3 regions of the Pseudomonas sp. AC247 genome follow, and region 1 is predicted to be linked to each of the others. Evidence: predicted binding sites of a transcription regulator. Region 1 holds the regulator's gene; each other region holds the start of a gene.
The links. The regulator FliA, encoded in region 1, starts transcription of late flagellar genes. The targets are predictions, from matches to a motif close to CTAAAGTTTNNNNNNNNNNNGCCGNTAA.

Region 1 (5,358 bases):
TGTCGCTGGTGCACGCGCCGGAGCCGGTGCAGCTGCGGCGGCCGGTTTCGGCGCTTCGGCTTTAGGCTCAGGCTTGGCAGCAGGTTTCGGCGCTGCAACAGCGGCCGGTGCCTTGGCGGCAGGCGTGGCGACAGTAGAGGCGCTGCCAGCAGCGGCGGTGCCGACTTCGCTGAACTTGCCTTTGCCGTGCAATTCGTCGAGCAGCGATTCGAACTCGTGATCGCTGATCAGATCGCTGCCCGCCGCTGCGGCCGCTGGAGCAGCAGGCGCAGGAGCCGAAGCAATCGCCGACTCCAGCGCATCGACAGCAAAGTTGCCCTTGCCGTGCAACTGATCGAGCAGTGCTTCGAATTCGTCGTCGGTGATGTCGGAGCTGTCGCCTTTGGCCGGTGCCGCAGGGGCTGCCGCCGCGGGTGCAACCGCGTCCACGGCGAACTGGCCCTTGCCGTGCAACTGATCGAGCAACGACTCGAACTCGGCATCGGTGATTTCATCGCTGGCCGCGCCATCGGCAGCCGGCGCAGGTGCAGCTGCTGCCGGGGCTTCAGCTTCGGCCTTGACGGCGTTCAGCGAGTCCAGCAGTTGTTCGAATTCGTTATCGGTGATGTCGCCCGATTCGCCTTCGCCGACCAGATCTTCGATCATCTCGGCCACTGGCGAAGCCGGAGCTTCGTCCGCCGATTGCGGTTCTGCCAGACGTGCCAGCGCAGCCAGCAGTTCCGGGGTGGCAGCGGTGATCGGAGCACGCTCACGAACCTCAGTGAACATGCTGTTCACCGCGTCCAGTGCTTCGAGGACAACGTCCATCAGTTCTGCATCAACGCGACGTTCACCCTTGCGCAGGATGTCGAACACGTTTTCGGCGATGTGACAGCACTCCACCAGCTCATTGAGCTGAAGGAAGCCGGCGCCCCCTTTTACAGTGTGGAAACCGCGAAAAATTGCGTTGAGCAGATCTGCGTCATCCGGACGGCTTTCCAGCTCGACCAGTTGTTCGGACAGTTGCTCAAGAATCTCGCCGGCCTCAACCAGGAAATCCTGAAGGATCTCTTCATCGGCGCCGAAGCTCATTAATGGGGTGCTCCTACAGGTCTAAAAACCCAAAAAACCTAAAATTCCAAAACTCTAGAACCCGAGGCTGGATAACAAATCGTCCACATCGTCCTGACCGGACACAACGTCTTCTCGTTTATCGGCATGAATCTGCGGACCTTCACCCTGCGAGAGATGTTTTTGTGGATCTTTTTCTGCAAGCATCGCGGCGCGGTCATGTTCGATGCCCGCAAAGCGGTCGACCTGACTGGCCATGAGCACGAGTTTGAGCAAATTGCTTTCGACTTCGGTGACCAGTTGGGTCACACGCTTGATCACCTGACCGGTCAGGTCCTGGTAATCCTGGGCCAGCAGGATGTCGTTGAGATTGCTCGACACCGCACGGTTGTCCGTGCTGCTGCGCGACAGAAAACCGTCGACCCGGCGCGCCAGCTCGCGGAACTCTTCAGCCCCGACTTCGCGACGCATGAAGCGACCCCAATCGGTGCTCAAGGCCTGGGCTTCATCGGCCAGACTGTTGACCACCGGCGTGGCGCTTTCCACCAGATCCATGGTGCGGTTGGCCGCGGCCTCTGTCAGCTTGACCACATAGCCCAGGCGTTCGGTGGCGTCGGTGATTTGCGACACTTCCTCGGCCTGCGGCATGTTCGGATCGATCTGGAAGTTGACGATCGCACTGTGCAGTTCACGTGTGAGCTTGCCGACTTCCTGATACAGGCCACGGTCACGGGTCTGATTGAGCTCATGGATCAGTTGCACAGCGTCGCCGAACCTGCCTTTTTCAAGGCTCTCGACCAGTTCGACCGCGTGTTTTTTCAGGGTCGACTCGAAATCGCCCTGTGAAGATTCGTTATGCTCCATAGCTCCCCCGCGCGTTCATCAGCCGATGCGTTCGAAAATCTTCTCGATTTTGTCTTTCAACGCCTGAGCCGTGAAAGGTTTGACTACGTAGCCGTTTACACCGGCCTGAGCGGCTTCAATGATCTGCTCGCGCTTGGCTTCAGCGGTCACCATGAGAACGGGCAGATGCTTGAGTTTTTCATCGGCACGCACGTGGCGCAGCAGGTCGATACCGGTCATGCCCGGCATGTTCCAGTCTGTTACCAGAAAGTCGATGCTTCCGCTGTTGAGCACCGGAATGGCGGTAGTGCCATCGTCGGCCTCGACGGTATTGGTGAACCCAAGATCGCGCAGCAGGTTCTTGATGATCCGCCGCATCGTTGAGAAGTCATCAACGATGAGGATTTTCATGTCTTTGTTCAATTCGACCTCCAAGCAGTCTTAAACGCGCCCAGCACCTGGACGCGCCACTTCAATCAATCGGCGCAGCACTCGAAGACTGTCTGGAGCACAACAGAGCAAGACCGGTGCCGTTCATCACCGCACCAGCCTCGTTCGCAGTGTCCCCACACTGCCTTCAGCGCGCTCGCCACTCCCCCAAACGCCCCCGCAAGCGGGCCGCGCACTGGCTGTGTAACTGGCTGACCCGCGATTCACTGACGCCAAGGACTTCACCGATCTCCTTGAGGTTCAGCTCTTCGTCGTAGTACAGCGCCAACACCAGTCGCTCACGCTCCGGCAAATTGGCAATCGCGTCCGCCAGCGCCGCCTGGAAGCGTTCATCTTCCAGATCGCGTGACGGCTCAAGATGAGCACTCGCGCCATCCTCGTGCAGCCCTTCGTGTTCGCCGTCCTGCAGCAGGTCGTCGAAACTGAAGAGGCGGCTGCCCAAGGTGTCATTCAAAATCCCGTAGTAATCGTCGAGACTCAATTGGAGTTCGGCTGCAACCTCGTGATCTTTAGCGTCACGGCCGGTTTTAGCTTCAATTGAGCGAATTGCGTCGCTGACCATACGGGTATTGCGGTGAACCGAGCGTGGCGCCCAGTCCCCCTTGCGCACTTCGTCGAGCATTGCGCCGCGGATTCGGATGCCCGCGTACGTTTCGAAACTGGCGCCTTTGCTGGCGTCATATTTGGTCGAGACTTCAAGCAGGCCGATCATCCCGGCCTGGATCAGGTCTTCGACCTGCACACTCGCCGGCAACCGTGCCAGCAAGTGATAGGCAATGCGCTTTACCAGTGGCGCGTAACGCTCGATCAACTCGTACTGCGCATCACGTGCCGACTTCTTGTAGTAATTCATACCGCTGGCGGTCATAGCACTGGCCCTGCCGTTTGCTGCACGAGGCGCTCGACGAAAAATTCAAGGTGGCCACGCGGGTTGGCGGGCAGCGGCCAGGTATCGACCTTCTGCGCGATCGCCTTGAACGCCAGCGCGCACTTGGAACGCGGGAAGGCTTCATAGACGGCACGCTGTTTCTGCACGGCCTTACGCACGCTTTCGTCGTAAGGCACGGCGCCGACGTATTGTAGAGCGACGTCAAGGAAGCGATCCGTGACCTTGGTCAACTTGGCGAACAGGTTGCGGCCTTCTTGCGGGCTCTGCGCCATGTTGGCCAATACGCGGAAGCGGTTCATGCCGTAATCGCGGTTGAGCAGTTTGATCAGCGCGTAGGCGTCGGTGATCGAGGTCGGCTCGTCGCACACCACCAGCAACACTTCCTGGGCTGCGCGAACAAAACTGACTACCGAGTCACCAATACCCGCAGCGGTGTCGATCACCAGTACGTCGAGATTGTCGCCGATGTCGCTGAACGCCTGAATCAGGCCAGCGTGTTGTGCCGGGCTCAGGTGGACCATGCTCTGGGTGCCGGACGCGGCCGGCACGATGCGAATCCCGCCGGGGCCTTGCAACAGAACGTCGCGCAGCTCACAGCGGCCTTCGATAACGTCAGCCAGCGTGCGTTTGGGCGTGAGCCCCAGCAGAACGTCGACGTTCGCCAGACCCAGGTCGGCGTCCAGCAACATGACCCGACGGCCAAGCTCTGCCAGCGCCAGGGACAAGTTCACTGACACGTTAGTCTTGCCGACGCCACCTTTGCCGCCGGTCACCGCGATCACCTGTACGGGATGCATGCTGCCCATGTTATTTCTTTACCTTGTCTTGCATAGACGGAGGCCACATTACTGGCTGCGCGTTCACAACCGGAACAATGCATGGCAGACCATCGATGTAGGTACAAAAACTGTTCATGAATACCTCAGCCTACCTGCTTGGTGGGGCTGTGATAGATATCAGCGAACATGTCGGCCATGGCTTCTTCGCTGGGTTCTTCCTGCATTTGCACGCTGACGGCGCGGCTGACCAGTTGATGACGGCGCGGCAGATGCAGATCATCCGGAATCCGTGGGCCATCGGTCAGGTACGCGACCGGCAATTCATGACTGATCGCCAGGCTCAACACTTCGCCAAGGCTGGCCGTTTCATCCAGTTTAGTCAGGATGCACCCGGCAAGCCCGCAACGCTTGTAACTGTGATAAGCGGCGGTTAGAACCTGTTTCTGGCTGGTGGTTGCCAAGACCAGATAATTTTTTGAACGAATGCCTCGACCGGCCAGACTTTCGAGCTGCATGCGCAGGGCCGGATCGCTGGCTTGCAGGCCGGCAGTATCGATCAGCACCACGCGTTTGCGCAGCAGTGGATCCAGCGCTTGCACCAGCGATTGGCCCGGATCGACGTGAGTCACCGGCACATTGAGAATGCGCCCCAGGGTCTTCAGTTGTTCCTGGGCACCGATGCGGAAACTGTCCATGCTCACCAGCGCGACATTCTGCGCGCCGTACTTGAGCACGTAACGCGCGGCGAGCTTGGCCAGCGTGGTGGTCTTGCCCATGCCGGCAGGGCCGACCATGGCGATCACCCCGCCCTCTTCCAGCGGCTCGACTTCCGGTACGGCAATCATCCGCGCCAGGTGCGCGAGCAACATGCGCCAGGCCTGACGCGGCTCTTCAATATCGGTGATCATCGCCAGCAGATCGCGCGACAACGGCCCGGACAGACCGATGCGTTGCAGACGACGATACAGGTTGGCTTGCGCCGGACGGCTGCCCTGCAACTGATTCCAGGCCAGGGTGCCGAGCTGAACTTCCATCAGCTCGCGCAGGCTGTTCAATTCAAAACGCATCGAATCCAGTGCGCGTGGATCGACGCCGCCGGAGGACTGCGCAGGCGCCGGGGCTGGACGCGCCGGAGCGGCGTAAGTCGGCTCGCTCAGCGGCTCAGCGGCGGTCAGCGGCAGCCCAGCGGTCAACGGCAGACCGGCGAAGATCTGCCGATTGCTGTTGCCGTCGGCTTCGCCACGCAGGCTCAACTCGGCCTGGGCGGTGACGATGCGCGACTGGGTCTTGCGCAGCTCGTCTTCGAGTTCCATGTTCGGAACCCGTGGTGCCAGCGCCGACAATTTG
Region 2 (5,358 bases), 3.1 Mb from region 1:
ATTAAAAGGATTGAACCGATGAAAACCTTGACTGCCCTGTTTACTGCCGCCGCCCTGACCCTGACTGCTGGCCTGGCCCAGGCTGATGTTCGCGTCGACCAGATCCCTGAACTGGTCAAGTCCGGCAAAATCAAGTCGCTGGAATCGATGAACGCCGAAGCGCTGAAACTGCACCCGGGTGCGACCATCACTGACACCGACCTGGATAACCACTTCAACGGTTACGAATACGAAGTCGAGCTGAAAACCGCTGACGGCAAAGAGTTCGATGTCGACTTCGACGCCACCACCGGCAAGGTGCTGAGCAACAAACAAGACACTTGATCGCCTGAATGAAAACACCTGCACGGTGATGAGTCGTGCAGGTGTTTTTTTGTTTTTACGAGGTCATTCAGAGGGTCATTCCAACACGTTCGAGAAAGACGAACTCGTACTGCTGTTGAACGAGTGAACTTCAGCGCGAATCGTTTTTGAAGTGGCCACTACTATTTCTTTCTGGTCATCATCGATGACAACAATTTTATAGCCAAAGTCGACCGTACCGACGACTTTATGCAGCTTCGACTTATCCAGAATCACATGCACGGTAAAATCATCGCCTTCGCGGTAGCGATGTCGAGCGACTTCGGTTTTGCCCATCTCAACGACGATGGCTTGATCGAGCTCATAATCACGGGCTGCGATGGCAACTCTAGGTGTCAGGACATCAGCGTCATTTGAATAGATAACTGTCTTTTGCCCCGCGATAAGAGTCATTGGTAACAATTCTTCGGCCATTGCCTTTCTCCTGATAGGTTCGCAAATCACCATGCCCTGATCCGCTGGCATGTCAGGACTATCAGGTGCAGGCCGAAGACCGTCTACTGTCAGAAATTACAGGTGCAGCCTCATTCCGGCGTAAGGACCCCGATAAAGCGACCAACGGTTATGCCGTTGTGCTGACCAGCGAGCCCGAACTGCTGCTGTCCGAATCCTGCAGCGCCTGCAGCAAGGCCGATGTGGCGGTTTGCAGCGAAGCCGAAGTGCTGGCTATCTGCGCCTGAGCGGCGGCGACGTCGGCGGCTTTGGCCTCCGAGCTTTCCTGCTTGGCCTGCGCCGCTTGCAGCGCTTGCTGTTGTTCCTGCAATTGCTTTTGCAGTTCGGCGATCTGCTTGCGCAGTTCTTTCACCGAATCCGATTCTTCGCTGCTGCTGGAACTGCTGCCACCCGCAGGCGCCGCGCCACCGGCCGCTTTCGGTGCGTCGGTGGCAGCCCCAGTGCTCGAAGAGGCGGCGGTTGCCGCGTCTTCGCTGACGCCGCTGATCGCGGTTTTGCTGGTCGAGGTGTTGAGGGTCTGGTTGATCGAAACAGAAGTGATGCTGACCATGGGAGTGCTCCAATGCCGGTGATAGATAACCGGTCATCGACCATGGCCGCCGCAAGTTGAGATCGACTGTGTAGCGACTCGGTATCCAAACCGGTACACAGTCAAAGGGTCACGCGCTCAGGCGTGCAGTGACTTCGTTCAGTTGCCCCGACAACCCGTGCAGGTTCTGGCTGGCGCTTTCGGTGCGCTGCACGTTGTCGAGGTTGGTGCTGGCGATCGAGGTGATCTCGGTGAGGTTGCGCGAGATATCCTCGGCCACCGAGGTCTGCTCTTCGGCAGCAGTCGCGATCTGACGGTTCATGTCGCGAATCGCCTCTACTGCATGGGTGATGCGCTCCAGCATTGCGCCCGCCTGGGTCACTTGCTCGACGCTTTCATCACTGCGCGACTGACCGCTTTCAATCGCTTGCGCCGCGTCGACCGCACCGGTCTGCACGTTCTGGATGATCTGGTTGATCTCGATGATCGACTCAGCGGTGCGTTGGGCGAGGTTGCGCACCTCATCGGCGACCACCGCAAAACCACGCCCGGCTTCACCGGCGCGCGCCGCTTCGATCGCAGCGTTGAGTGCCAGCAAGTTGGTCTGCTCGGCAATGCCGCGAATCACTTCCAGCACTTTGCCAATGCGACCGCTGTCAGCTTCCAGACGCCGGATGACGGTGGCGGTGTTGGCGATTTCGCCGCGCATCTGCGTGATCGAATGGATGGTGCTCTGCATGACCTTTTCACCCTGCTGGGCAGACTGGTCGGCATCGTCGGCGGCACGCGCGGCATCGGCGGCATGACGTGCCACTTCCTGCGCGGTGGCGGACATTTCGTTCATCGCCGTGGCCACTTGATCGGTGCGGTTGAACTGCTCGTTGGTGCCACCGGCCATGGTCGTGGCAATCGCATTCAACTCGCCGCTGGCGCTGTCCAGATCGCTGGCGCTGCGCTGCAGACGGGTGAAGGTTTCAGCGAGGAAATCACGCAATGTGTTGGCCGCAGCGGCGAGGTTGCCCAACTCATCCTGACGGTCGCTGACCACGCGTTCAGCGAGTTTGCCGCGACTCAACTGAGTGACGTAGTCGATGAGCTTGCGAATTGGCTCGACCAGATTGCGGTTGACCAGCCACAGGCTCAGCAGGCCGATCACCACACCCGAAGCGAGCATCACCAGCAAACCGAACAACACCGTGCGGTCGGCCTCGGCACTGATCAGCGCCGATTGCTCGGTACCCTGCTTGCGCAACTCGGCGACCAGTTCGCTCATCTGGTCGCTGGTAGCACGGTCGACACCTTTGACGGCGTTATCGCCTGCGCTCGGATCGCCACCGGCAGCCACATAGGCATCGCGGCCCTTCTGGTAAGCGCTGCCCAACTGACGATGTTCTTCACGCAAACGTTCGATGCGCGACTTCAGGCTTGGCTCGATGCCTTTCTGACCGGCCAGTTCACCGAGAATACTCTGTACATCGCGCTGACGGTCTTCGAACTGGCTCCAGTACTTGGCCAGGTCCGCCGGTTGTTTGCCGCGCAGCAGAACGTTTTTCCATTCCTGCACCTGCACTTTGAATTGCAGGTTGGCTTCGTCGATCAGTTGCGAGGTGTGCAACGGGCCGGCGATCAACTGGCTGTAGCTTTGCACGCCGTTGGACAGGAAATGGAAGCAGGCCAGCGCGATCAACAACATCGCCAGCAGGCTGCCGCTCAGCAGGGCGAGAATTTGCGCTCTCAGGGATTTTTGCAGCATCACAGGTACTCATGACAGGGATGAGGCACGCCCAAAACGGGCGTGAAAAGTGGCCGGACTTCCCTGTCGGCGAACCTTGGCTCGAGGCCAATGGCGCGCAAGCTAACTCACCCGTGATCGGCGCGCCAGAGCGCTTCTTGAGATTTTCCCGACCGCTGGTAATGCGTTGATTTGACGTCATTTTGCTGTCACACAAACGTCATGTGACATTGCGATGATGCCGCTCAGGTGAACCTGAAATTCCCGCGCCAGCCGCCCTCTTCGCAGCGAGCCTTCATGAACCACAGCCTCGATATCAGCCATCGCGATCCTGATCTGTTTGGCCTGCTCTACGGCTTTCGTTTCCTGCCCGGCGAACGTGGCCGCGAAGTCGATTCGGCGACGGCGTTGCGCTGTTTGCAGGACGACAATGACAGTGGCGAATTTCTCTGGCTGCATCTGAACCTGGCTCACGCCGCCTGTGAACGCTGGATGAAAAGTCATCTGCAATTGCCCGAAGAATTTTTCGAAGCACTGCACGAAGGTTCGCGTTCGACGCGCATCGAACACGTCGACTCGGCGTTGCTGGCGGTGGTCAACGATGTGGTGTTCAACCTCAGCAGCATGGTCTCCTCCGACGTGTCGACGCTGTGGGTCTGTGTGCGCAGCAAACTGATCGTCAGTGCGCGCTTGCAACCGCTGCATTCGGTGGACAAATTGCGCTCGTCGGTGAAGGCCGGGGAGCGCTTTCGTTCACCGTCGGAACTGCTGGTGCATCTGCTCCGTGATCAGGGTGAAGTGCTCACGCAGATCGTGCGCAAGACCAGCCTGAGCGTTGACCAGGTCGAGGACGAATTGCTCTCCTCACGGCTGTCGACCAACCGCGCCGAACTCGGTGCCAACCGCCGGGTGTTGGTACGCTTGCAACGGTTGCTGGCGCTGGAGCCGGGCTCGTTGCTGCGTCTGCTCAATCGCCCGCCGCCGTGGTTGCAGAAGGAGGACGTCAAGGAGTTGCGCAAGTCCACCGAGGAGTTTGCGCTGATCATCAACGACCTCACGGCGTTGGGTGAGCGGATCAAATTGCTCCAGGAAGAGATCGCCGCCAACCTCAACGAACAAAGCAACCGCACGCTGTTTACTTTGACGGTGGTGACAGTCCTAGCGTTGCCGATCAACATCATTGCCGGTTTTTTCGGCATGAATGTCGGCGGCGTGCCGTTGTCGCAGGATCCGGAAGGGTTCTGGATACTGGTCGCGCTGGTGGCGACGTTTACCGTGATTGCCGGGCGTTGGGCCTTCCGTAAAAGAGGCGACTACTGACGTCTCCACACGCTCGTTCCCACGCTCTGCGTGGGAATGCATCAAGTGACGCTCTGCGTCACAGGGACGCGGAGCGTCCCGGGCGGCATTCCCACGCGGAGCGTGGGAACGAGCAGAAGACCGACGGTTGCGCTATTCATCCAAACACTGATCTGTCGCAGTCTCTCTGTAACATTCTGCAATGATCATGGGCGACACTCCTTCCCTCGCTCAGGATTGTCCTCCCATGGCTACTCCCTCCCTGACCGCCAGCTCGGCCTCCGCCGCCAGCGGCCGGCCGGCACTCGACAAGAAGACCGGGCCGTTCACCTACGTGATTTTTTTCGCCGTGCTGGCAATGGGGATGCTGTTCACCGCCTACAGCCTGATGCACGACATGCACGAACTCGGCACGGTGGTCACCACGTGGACGCCGTTCCTGCTGCTCGGCGTGGCGCTGCTGATTGCACTGGGCTTTGAGTTCGTCAACGGTTTCCACGACACCGCCAATGCCGTCGCAACCGTGATTTATACGCACTCGCTGCCGCCGAACGTCGCCGTAGTCTGGTCGGGTTTTTTCAACTTCCTCGGTGTGCTGCTGTCGAGCGGCGCGGTGGCGTTCGGCATCATCGCGTTGCTGCCGGTGGAGCTGATTCTGCAAGTCGGATCGTCTGCCGGGTTCGCGATGATCTTCGCCCTGTTGATCGCCGCGATCCTGTGGAACCTCGGCACCTGGTGGCTGGGTTTGCCGGCGTCGTCTTCACACACGCTGATCGGCTCGATCATCGGCGTCGGTGTGGCCAATGCCTTGATGCATGGCCGCGACGGCACCAGCGGTGTCGATTGGGCGCAGGCGACCAAGATCGGTTACGCGTTGCTGCTGTCGCCGCTGGTGGGTTTCGGTTGCGCCGCGCTGTTGCTGCTGGCGTTACGCGCGTTCGTGAAAAATCGCTCGCTGTACAAGGCGCCGGAAGGCAACACC
Region 3 (5,358 bases), 1.3 Mb from region 1:
AGGGCAAGTTGCAGGCGGCGCGGTATTTCCTGACCTGGGAAGTGCCGGGTTGCCATCATGAGCTGGCGCTGCTGGAGACGCGGGATGATACGTGCCTGGCGATGCAGGATGCGTGGTTCTGATCCGGGATATTTGTAGTGGCTGAAATCTAATCGCGAGCAGGCTCACTCCTACATTTGGAGCGCTTTCCCCTGTAGGAGTGAGCCTGCTCGCGATGGCGTCAGCTCAAACAATGCACCTCTCAGCTCAACTTGAACCCACCCATCTGCCGCGCCAGATCATCCGCCAGTTTCTGCAACATCTGGCAGTCTTCACGACAAGCCCGAACCTCCCCCGCCGTCGCCCGCGCCAGATCGGAAATCCCCTGCACATTGCGGTTGATCTCTTCAGTCACCGCCGACTGCTCTTCCGTCGCCGTCGCCACCTGATGGTTCATGTCGCTGATGCGCTCGACCTGCCCGGTAATCGCAGTCAATGAAGCCCCGGTACGCTGGCTCGACTCAACCCCGGTGCCCGTCGCGGCCTGGCCGGTGCGCATCGACGACACGGCATTTTCCGCGCCCTGTTTAAGGCTGCCGATCATCTGCTGAATCTCGTCGGTTGACGCCTGCGTACGCCGCGCCAAGGTGCGCACTTCATCGGCGACGACGGCAAAACCCCGGCCCATGTCGCCAGCACGCGCCGCTTCGATCGCCGCGTTGAGCGCCAGCAAATTCGTTTGCTCGGACACCCCGCGAATCACCGCCAGCACCGAGTCGATCGATGCCACTTGATGCGCCAGCTCACCCACCGCGCCTGCCGCCAAGCCAATCTCGTCCGACATGCTTTCAATATGCCGAATCGAACCACCGACCACTTCCCGCGCCTGCATCGCTTCATCTCGCGCAGTTTGCGAGGCGAGCGCCGCGTTGCCAGCGTTCTGCGCGATTTCCTGCACGGTCAGGCCCATTTCATGAACCGCCGTCGCGACCATGTCAGTCATTTCCTGCTGACGACCGGAACGCTCTGCGGTGTTCTCGACGACTTTCGCCACCTGCCCGACAGCGGTGCGCAAACGCTCGCTGGTGGCCAGCACTTCGCCGATCATCCCGCGCTGGCTGTCGAGGAAACTGTTGAAACCCCGGGCGAGGTCGCCCAGTTCGTCAGCGCGACTGGAATCTAACCGGTGGGTCAAATCTCCCCCACCGCTACCGATTGCTACCAGCGCGGCTGTTACCTGACGAATCGGCCGCACCAGACCTTGCGCCAGCCACACCACCAAGGCGAGGCACACCAACGCCACCGCCAGACCGATTCCGCCGCTCATCCACATCGCTTTGCGGGCCTCGGCGTAGATCTGTGATTGCGGCACTTCGGCCACGAGGGTCCAGCCTAAATCACGCAAGGGCAGGCTGAAGGCGAGGAAGTCTTCGCCATCCCTCTGGAAGCTGCTGCTGATCGCCGTTTTTTGGCCCATGACGGCCTGCGCTGCATTGGCGCCGATCTGCTCGGTCAAGGTGCGTTTACCACTGAACTGCGCTTCGGGATGCACCTGAATCAAACCGTCGGAACGCACGAGATAGACCTTGCCGCGCTCACCGAAGCTGAAGTTGTGGATCAGCTCCGAGAGCTCTTTCATGCTCAGCCCAAGCCCCGCCACACCCACCACTTTGCCGGCCTGCTCGACCTTCAAATCGATGAACAGCGCCAACTCTCCAGTGGCCCCGTCGTTGTCGATATTCAAGGTGCGCGGCTGATTGCTGTCGAGGAAAGAATAGAACCAGGCATCGGCCGGTTTGGAGCGACTGAGGGTGCGATCCAGGCCTTTTTCGGTGATGTAATGATTGGAATCGGTGCCGATGATCAAAGCGGTAAACGCTTTGTGTTCGGCGCGGATGCCTTCCAGATACTGCGCAAAGGCTGCTGTTTTGCCGCTGTCTTCACCCGACGCGAGCCAGTCGCGAACCATGGTGTTGCTGGCAATGTCCTTGGCCGCCGTCAGCGGCTGAACAAGGATACGTTCGATGTCGTTGCGCGTCGCTTCGATGCTCGACGGCAGGGCTTGCTCGACCAGATAGCTCTGGGCGAGGCGATTGACTACCAGGGTATAAATGCCAACCACGATCAGGATACTGACCAGTAGGGCGGTGCCCATGCTGAGAATCAGCTGCCATTGAATACTGCGTCGCCACAACTGCATGGAGCACCCCCAGGAGATAAGAGGCGGAAACACTGCAACTGTCGTGCCGACTGTATACAAAGACGCAGAAAATCAATCTCAATCAGCAGCTTGTTTCGCATGCAAACAAGAAAAAACTGTCATATCTAACAGGTTACAAGCATCGAATAGCTGGGTATGTTTTGAGAAGTGCCAATCTGGGCACGCACAACTCGATTGCATTAAGCAGAGAGGGGCCGTCATGCACGACGAACCATTGCAATCCTCACAGCCACTGACCACCCAGGAAACCGACGCCGTTCTAAAATTTGTGAATGTTGGAGACGAGGTCAGGATCGCCGGAGAAAAACACAGTGTCGTCAAAAAAGAATTTCAGGTGAGCGGCAGCCATTATCTCGTCCAAATTACCTTGGACACTGGCGAAACCTCCACCACCACACATTCAATTACCCACGAGGAGCTCAGTAATCTTATACGCGAGGGTGACTACATAAACTCGAACGGAAACATCAGCGTGGCAGACTCAGTGTGGTACCAAAAAGACGGCCACCTATGGGTCAAATACGCCACTTGGGAAAAGGGATGATCATTTGCCTGCTTCGAAGATAGTGACGCCTCCTGACCCAGAGGCGCCCTTTACCTTCATCAGCCTTGCTGGCCGATAGTCTTGGCGATGGTGTCGACCGTGGCGCTGACTTGCTCTTGGTAACGGTCGAGTTCTTCCTGATGCAGCTTCTTCATTTCGATCTGCTGCGAACACAGATTCATCGCTGCCAGCACCAGCAAGCGGTCGCCGATCAGCGTCGGGTATTTGCGCTTGGTGTCGGCCAAAGCGGCCTTGAGCATCAGTGCCGCGTCCAGCAGGGTCTGTTCTTCCCCGGCCGGTGCCTTGATCGAATAGTCCTCCCCGAGAATGGAGATGACTTTTACCCCTGCTGTGTGGTGGTTCATGCGCTGACAGGACCGGCGTTGACGCGATCAACCAGGGCTTGAATACGTGCTGCGGTGGCGCCGTGCTTTTCTTCCTGTTCCATCAGGTTCAGTTGCAGGCTTTCGTTTTCATCCTTGGCCTGAGCCAGTTCCGTGGACAGATTCTGGTTGGTTTGCGCCAGGGTCTGGTTCTGTTGCACCAGGTCGCTGACGAGCTGTTCCAATTGACTGAGGGATGCTTCCAACATTTTGATCTTCCAGGCATTTTCAAAGGGCGCGTACGATAAAGAAAAGTCACCACGGATGCCAGGGTTAAACCGGCGCAAGGCCTTGATTTTCCTGGCGGGCGAGCGTTCCCGCGAGCTTTAAAGACTGTGATTTGCCGATCTTGTTCCTGCACTTCGTCGATCAAGGCTGTCTGCGACAAATACGCACATGGACTAAAGAGTTCATTGGGCTGACCGATAAGTCACCCATACAGCAGTTTCAGCCCGCATGGACGCGGCCCTTCCTGGTATCCGCACATGTCCCTTCGCAATATGAATATCGCCCCTCGGGCGTTCACCGGCTTTGCCCTGATCGGCGGCCTGATGTTGATTCTTGGCGTGTTCGCCCTGAACCAGATGAGCAAAATCCGCGGCGCCGCCGAGGACATCTCGTCGAGCAGCGTACCGAGCATCAAAAACCTCGACGAGTTCACCCAACTGACCCTGCGCCTGCGGGTGTTGTCGTACCGTTTGCTGGTCAACCGCGAACCGGACGTGCAGCAGAAGACCGTTGAGTTGCTGGACATGCGCAACCAGCAGATCCGCGCTGCTCAAACGGCCTACGAGCCACTGATCGGCAGCCCCGAGGAACGTTCGGCCTACGACCAGTACGTGCAATTGCTTGGTCAATATCGCCAGATCGAAGACCGCATGAAGAGCCTGTCGCGCAACAATCAGGTGGACGAGCTGCGCAACCTGCTCAACACCGAGTTGCTCAACAATTCCGAAGCGATGAACACCGTGCTCAACCGCCTGATGCAGATCAACGGCGAGCAGATCAGCGAGACCAATCAGCAAGCAGCCGATCAGTATTCGTCGGCGTTCGATCTGGTGGTGACGTTGCTGGTGATCGCGACCGGCCTGACCTTTCTCTTCGCCTGGTTGCTGACCACCAGTATCACCAAACCAATCTCCAAAGCACTGGACGCTGCGGAAACCATCGCCGAAGGCAACCTGACCCAGCCGATTCACGTCGATGGCAGCGACGAAGCCGGTCGCCTGCTGGCGGCGATGGCCAAGATGCAAGCGAAACTGCGTGACACCCTGCAGCGGATTTCCGGTTCGGCCACGCAACTGGCGTCGGCAGCAGAAGAGCTGAACAGCGTCACCGATGAAAGCGCACGCGGCCTGACGCAGCAGAACAACGAAATCGAGCAAGCGGCCACCGCGGTGAATGAAATGACCAGCGCCGTGGAAGAAGTCGCACGCAACGCCGTGAGCACGTCGGAAGCCTCGAAGAACGCCACAACGTCGGCCGGTGACGGTCGTGATCTGGTTCAGGAAACGGTCAGCGCTATCGAACGCATGAGCGCCGATGTGCAGAGCACGGCCTCGTTGATCGGTGATCTGGCCAATGAATCCCGTGACATCGGCAAGGTGCTCGACGTGATCCGTGGCCTGGCTGACCAGACCAACCTGCTGGCCCTGAACGCGGCGATCGAAGCGGCGCGTGCCGGTGAAGCCGGTCGTGGTTTTGCCGTGGTAGCGGATGAAGTGCGTGCCCTGGCGCACCGCACCCAGCAGTCGACCAGCGAAATCGAACGGATGATCGGCAGCATTCAGAGCGGCACCGAGCACGCCGTGGATTCGATGCGCAACAGCACCGAGCGCGCCGAATCGACGCTGAACATCGCCCGTGGCGCCGGCATGTCGCTGGACACCATCAACACGGCGATCGTCGAGATCAACGAACGCAACCTGGTGATCGCCAGCGCGGCCGAAGAGCAGGCGCAAGTGGCGCGCGAAGTGGATCGCAACCTGGTGAACATTCGTGATTTGTCGGTGCAATCGGCGACCGGCGCGAACCAGACGAGCGCGGCGAGTAACGAGCTGTCGCGGCTGGCGCTGGATCTGAACAACATGGTTGGGCGTTTCAGCCTCTAACTGCTGAAGAAGCTCCTTTGTGGCGAGGGGATTTATCCCCGATCGGCTGCGCAGCAGTCGTAAATCCCTCGCGCGAGGTGTATCTGATACACCTCGCACTCAGCGTTTGGGGCGGCTTCG

Region 2: a site for FliA is predicted at 3,213-3,240, ahead of ACZZ0B_RS04015 (methyl-accepting chemotaxis protein). Genes of this name have one in related genera too.
Region 3: a site for FliA is predicted at 3,529-3,556, ahead of ACZZ0B_RS23850 (methyl-accepting chemotaxis protein). Genes of this name have one in related genera too.

The regions. Positions count from the first base shown of each region.
Region 1 covers NZ_OZ409829.1:3,971,893-3,977,250, forward strand. The annotation lists gene ACZZ0B_RS17930 (chemotaxis protein CheA) at 1-1,071, opposite strand, end outside; gene ACZZ0B_RS17935 (protein phosphatase CheZ) at 1,126-1,914, opposite strand; gene ACZZ0B_RS17940 (chemotaxis response regulator CheY) at 1,933-2,304, opposite strand; gene fliA (RNA polymerase sigma factor FliA) at 2,471-3,211, opposite strand; gene fleN (flagellar synthesis regulator FleN) at 3,208-4,038, opposite strand; gene flhF (flagellar biosynthesis protein FlhF) at 4,155-5,358, opposite strand, start outside.
Region 2 covers NZ_OZ409829.1:839,164-844,521, reverse strand. The annotation lists gene ACZZ0B_RS04030 (PepSY domain-containing protein) at 19-324, shown strand; gene ACZZ0B_RS04025 (hypothetical protein) at 400-777, opposite strand; gene ACZZ0B_RS04020 (hypothetical protein) at 926-1,366, opposite strand; gene ACZZ0B_RS04015 (methyl-accepting chemotaxis protein) at 1,476-3,101, opposite strand; gene ACZZ0B_RS04010 (transporter) at 3,375-4,397, shown strand; gene ACZZ0B_RS04005 (inorganic phosphate transporter) at 4,624-5,358, shown strand, end outside.
Region 3 covers NZ_OZ409829.1:5,259,275-5,264,632, forward strand. The annotation lists gene ACZZ0B_RS23820 (acyl-CoA dehydrogenase) at 1-122, shown strand, start outside; gene ACZZ0B_RS23825 (methyl-accepting chemotaxis protein) at 242-1,087, opposite strand; partial or broken gene ACZZ0B_RS23830 (HAMP domain-containing protein) at 1,109-2,179, opposite strand; gene ACZZ0B_RS23835 (hypothetical protein) at 2,400-2,744, shown strand; gene ACZZ0B_RS23840 (cell division protein ZapA) at 2,804-3,109, opposite strand; gene ACZZ0B_RS23845 (hypothetical protein) at 3,106-3,336, opposite strand; gene ACZZ0B_RS23850 (methyl-accepting chemotaxis protein) at 3,613-5,238, shown strand.